DNA from 2 places in the Pseudodesulfovibrio cashew genome. Region 2 is predicted to be linked to the other one. Evidence: riboswitches for the same ligand, from Rfam matches in the RefSeq annotation. Region 2 holds a riboswitch; the other holds the start of a gene.
What was found. A riboswitch is a leader RNA that binds a small molecule or an ion and turns the genes downstream of it on or off. The one in region 2 is predicted to bind cobalamin.
Positions count from the first base shown of each region.

Region 1: linked by a shared signal. The riboswitch ahead of GM415_RS09200 (TonB-dependent receptor plug domain-containing protein) and the one ahead of GM415_RS11500 (sirohydrochlorin cobaltochelatase) in region 2 are both predicted to bind cobalamin.

Region 1 is NZ_CP046400.1:2,060,414-2,062,803, reverse strand. Features, by position in the region: gene GM415_RS09210 (arylsulfotransferase family protein) at 1-344, shown strand, start outside; gene GM415_RS09205 (hypothetical protein) at 415-636, shown strand; cobalamin riboswitch at 974-1,158, shown strand; gene GM415_RS09200 (TonB-dependent receptor plug domain-containing protein) at 1,270-2,390, shown strand, end outside.
Region 2 is NZ_CP046400.1:2,565,325-2,567,714, forward strand. Features, by position in the region: gene GM415_RS11495 (FecCD family ABC transporter permease) at 1-320, opposite strand, end outside; gene GM415_RS11500 (sirohydrochlorin cobaltochelatase) at 325-1,314, opposite strand; cobalamin riboswitch at 1,441-1,618, opposite strand; gene GM415_RS11505 (chemotaxis protein CheA) at 1,651-2,390, opposite strand, start outside.

The DNA.
Region 1 (2,390 bases), 500 kb from region 2:
TCGTCGACGGAAACAGTTTCTCCGTATTCGACAACAACAACATTACGGGCGCGGCTCATCCATCCAGCCGCATAGTGCTGGAGCACGCACCCTCGGGCAAGACCGAGACCATCTACGAGGGAACAGATGCGACCCCCTTCTTCACCGACATAATGGGCAAGCACCAATGGCTGCCCAACGGAAACCTGCTCATCACCGAGACTCGGGGCGGCCGCGCCTTCGAAGTCGCGCCGGGTGGGGAAATCGTGTGGGATTACCACAACGTGGCGGGGGAGAATATCCTGGGAGCCCTGGACGGAGTTCAGCGTCTTCCGGCCCAATTCAACACGATCTTCGGCAGGTAGACCCGGAAGACAAGCCGGACAAATTAACGTATATGCTTGTGCCAGCATATCCAAACCATGAGGTAATCCCATGACCGCCATACTTCTAAGCGTCTGTTTCGTCCTGTTCCTGATAGGCTGTCCCGCCGTTGCCGAGGCCTACATAGGCCCGGGGGCCGGGCTGTCGGCCATCGGCTCCTTTCTCGCGCTGGTCGCGGCGGTGGTGGCGGCTATCTTCGGTTTCCTCTGGTACCCGATCAAGAGGATGATGCGCCGCCGCAAGCAGGACCAGCAGGACGGCAACGGGGAATAACGTTCCGCCGCACAAGATACCATGTTCGCCGACATGCCGGGCCGGGTCCGACGGCGCGATTCCCCGTTCAACGCCACGGCACCTCTCAAGTCGTCGGAAGCGCCGAGCGAACCGTCTCGCGGCATAGCTCCCGATCCGAGCCACGCGAAAGGGGTCCGTTGCGCCACCGGGTATCACAGTATTCTTTACGCAAAGATCGCGGCAGGGCCTGGAAGGACACCCCTCCAGGCCCTGTTTCATTGCCGGAAGCCACACAGCTTGACAGCCGTCCGGTATATTGAATAACTACCCATCTTCGTTGGGCTCTAGCATGTTCACATGTTCGAGCCCGTGGCTATTCCATACATACCTTTCGGGTCCCTGCCTTGCAGGGATAATTGGGAAGTTCGGTGAGAAACCGACGCTGGCCCGCAACCGTGAGAGGGGACGAAAGCCGCACGCAGCCACTGGGAAATTCCTGGGAAGGCGCGGCCGGTAGGATAATCCTCGAGCCGGGAGACCAGCCCAAAAGGTGGATTTTGAAGGCTTCGAGGCAAAGCCTGAGAACACATCCGCCGCCCTTTGGGCCCCGGTCGGTTTTCTCATTATACCCCCTCGGAGCCTCCTGTAACGCTGCAACAGGAGGTTTTTTTCATGCGTGTCGTAGCGATGCTGCTGGCATTTCTCATCTCAACTTCAACAGCCTGGGCGGAGGTCCCCGTCCCAACGGCGTCGGCCGGCGTAATGCCGGAGATCGTGGTCACCGCCACGTCCACCCCGATGCCGGACAGGGAAGTCCCGGTCCAGGTCCAGATCATCTCCTCGGAAGACATACGGAAGTCGGACGCAAAGGACATTTCCGACGTGCTGGCAAAGTATGTCCCCGGCCATTTCCACAAGTACGGCCAGGACTACTCTTCGGTGGGCATTCGCGGCTTCCGGAGCAACAGCATGGTCGGGACCGACCTGAAGAGCAGAACGCTGATCCTCGTTGACGGCATGCGGGCCGGGACAGGCCGCGTCAGCTCCCTGCCGGTGGACAACGTGGACCGTATCGAGGTCGTGCGCGGTCCGGGGTCCGTCATCTATGGCGGCTCGGCCATGGGCGGCGTAATCAACATCATCACCCGCCGGGGCAAGGGAGGGCTCTCCGGAAACGTGGGGGCAGAGGTCGGGACCTTCGGCCAATACCGGCTTGCCGCGAGCGTCTCCGGCGCAACTGACGGTGACACCCTCGGCTACGCTGCCGCTGCCCACGGAGAGCGGCAGGGAAGCTACACCACCGGAGGCGGAGACGAAATCGAGAACTCCCAACTGACCGACCGGGGAGTAGCCGCAAGCCTGACATACCGCCAGGCCGAAGACCGCCGTCTCCATATGGCCGCCATCTGGAACTACGCGGACAAGGGGTCGCCCGGCTCCGGCCGCTACCCAAGCGCCACGGATAACAGCGAGACCGAGTACCAGCGGCTCGCCTTTGACTGGACCACGGATCGCGGCCAAGCCCGGACGGGCTGGTATGCGCGAGGCTACGCCGTGCGGAGCGGCTATGTCTGGAACGAACACGACACGGAAATCGACACCATCTCCGGCGGATTGAGGAGCGGGGTGGACATCACCACGGGTGAGTTCGGCAGCCTCCTCGTTGGAATCGAGTATGACAGGATCGAGGAGAAGCAACGGGAAAGCGTCTGGGGACCCAACACCCGCTACGACAACTACGCGCTGCTGGCGGAACAACGCATCACCGCAGGCGACTTCATCTTCTATCTCGG
Region 2 (2,390 bases):
GACACGCCCAGGGTGAAGGGGTCGGCCAGGGGATTGAGCAGCAGCCCCTGGAAGACGGTTCCGGCCACGGCCAGCCCCACGCCCACGGAGATGGAGGTCAGGATGCGCGGCAGCCGGACTTCGAGGATTACACTTTGAAAAAGCGGGTCGGCATGGTTTGCCGCTCCCCGCAACCCGTCCCACAGGGCGGCGATAACGTCGCCCGGCGGGATGGAGATGAAGCCCATACCCATGGCCAGGATCGCCAGCACGCCCAGACAGAGGGCGAGCAGGGCGATCAGCAGACCGGCGCGGGCGGGATTGCGGGGAGCGTTTTGCATTCGTTTACCTGGGGAGCATATGGCTCTGTGCCATGGCGTCCTTCAGATGGTTCACGTACAGGTCGGCCCAGGCGTCAACCGAGCCGAGACCCCGCAACTGGGTGGTTACGGAGAAGCCTGCCCTGGTCAGCATGACCTTCCAGGAGTCGTCTTCATCGCCGGCCATGTCGTTGGAGGCGTGATCACCGGCAACGACCATGAAGGGCTTGAGCAGGATTTTTTTCTTCCCTGTGGCCTTGAGTTCGGCCACGAGTTCATCGAACCCGGGGAAGCCTTCCACGCAGCCCACAAAGACGGGGTAGTCGTGGGAGGTCTGCATGACGTGCTGGAATTCGGAATAGATGCCGGTGGAATAGAAGTCGTTGCCGTGACCCATGTAGACCAGGGTGGCACCCATCTTCTTGGCCTCGTCCACGTCGCCCTTGAGAGCAGCAGCCGCAGCGGCGATGTCGTCGGTGTAGGGGTAAGCGTCACCGGGCATGCCCAGGGCCGGGCGGCCGAGACGCAGCTTGTTGAAGGGAATGGACTTGGCCTTGACCGTGCGGATGGAGCGAAGGCCGATCATCATATTGGTAAGATCGGAGAATTCCTCACCCGCGAAGACGTGCAGGGTCTGGACCGCGAGATCCTTGTATCCCTCGTCCTGGAGGTCGGCCACGGTGGCCAGCGGGCTTTTCACAAACAGGACCTCTCGCGGAACGTCTTGGTTGGCCTTCTGCCACTCGGGGTCATGGCGACGTTTGCTCCAGATTTTGCGGATGATCGAGGAGGTGAAGGCCAGCCTGACCGGCACGCCGGGGTAGGCCTTTTCAACGCGGGTTTTGATGTTGAGGATGGAGTCGAGGCCCGTGGGGTAGGACGTGCCGAAAGCAGCCAGAACGATGGCTTGTTTGGCGGCGCCATCGGCCTTGTGCCCGGCCAAGGCCGGGGCGGCGGTCAGGACGAGACAAAGGGTCAGCGCCACGCAGAGCGGGCGGAACGGAAAACGGAACATGGAACCTCCCTGGGAGGAGGGGCTTGATTGGGGAAAAGAAAATCCCCTTCCTCACGCATACGAGGAAGGGGAACCGTTTTTTCCCTTCGTGTCACCTTGGCGGCAAGCCCACGTACCACCGAGGCAAACCGGTATCGTTTTCAGGCAGGTCTTCCGGCTGGTCCCTCCCGTCTTCGCCTTCCCGGGATTCTCCCAGTGGCATATGTGAAGACGGTTCATAAGGACGTCACGGCGGCGGGTCCGCTCCCGATTCGCACGGGATTCCCTATCAAGTCGCAATAACACCTGAAGTGCGCTGTATTATGCTCTTCCGCCTGGTGAAGTCAAGAAGCGGGGCTACTCGGTTGCGTCCTTGCGTTTGCCCTGGTGGACTCGATTCTGAAAGTGCTGGAGCATTTCCTCGGTGTCGATGACCAGTGCATCCGATTCGCCCATCATGCCGTAGCCGAGGATGGGGATATGGAAAATCTCCTCCACGGGCACGGTGAAACCGGTGATGACCACCTGCTGCTGTCGGAGCACTTCGTCCACAAGGATGGCGGCCTTGTAATCGCCCACACGGACCACAATGGCCTGGGCCATGCGGATGTCCTTTACTTCGGGCTCCAGGTCGAGCAGGTCGGCCAGACGGAGCAGGGAGTGGACCTCGCCCCGTACGTCCACGGTCTCGCGTCCGTCGGGCAGCTCCACCACCTCGTGCAGCTTGGGCATGTAGATTTCGACCACGTCGCGGCTGGGTACGATGTAGGTTTCGCCGCCGACCCTGGCAACCAGGGCATCCACGATGCCTTCGTTGGCCGAGCGGTCAAGCGGAATGGAAATGGTGAAGGCCGCGCCCTTGCCCAGTTCGCTCTCGATGGTCACGTCGCCGTCGAGGGTGTTGCGGATGGAGTTGACCACGGCGTCCATGCCCACGCCTCGTCCCGAGACGTCGGTAATCTTTTCGGCGGTGGAGAAGCCGGACTGGAGCACGAAGTTGAGGATTTCGTCCTTTTCGTATTCCTTGTCTTCTTCTGCCAACCCTTTTTCAATGGCCTTGTTCAGGATGCGATCCGGGTCGAGGCCCTTGCCGTCAT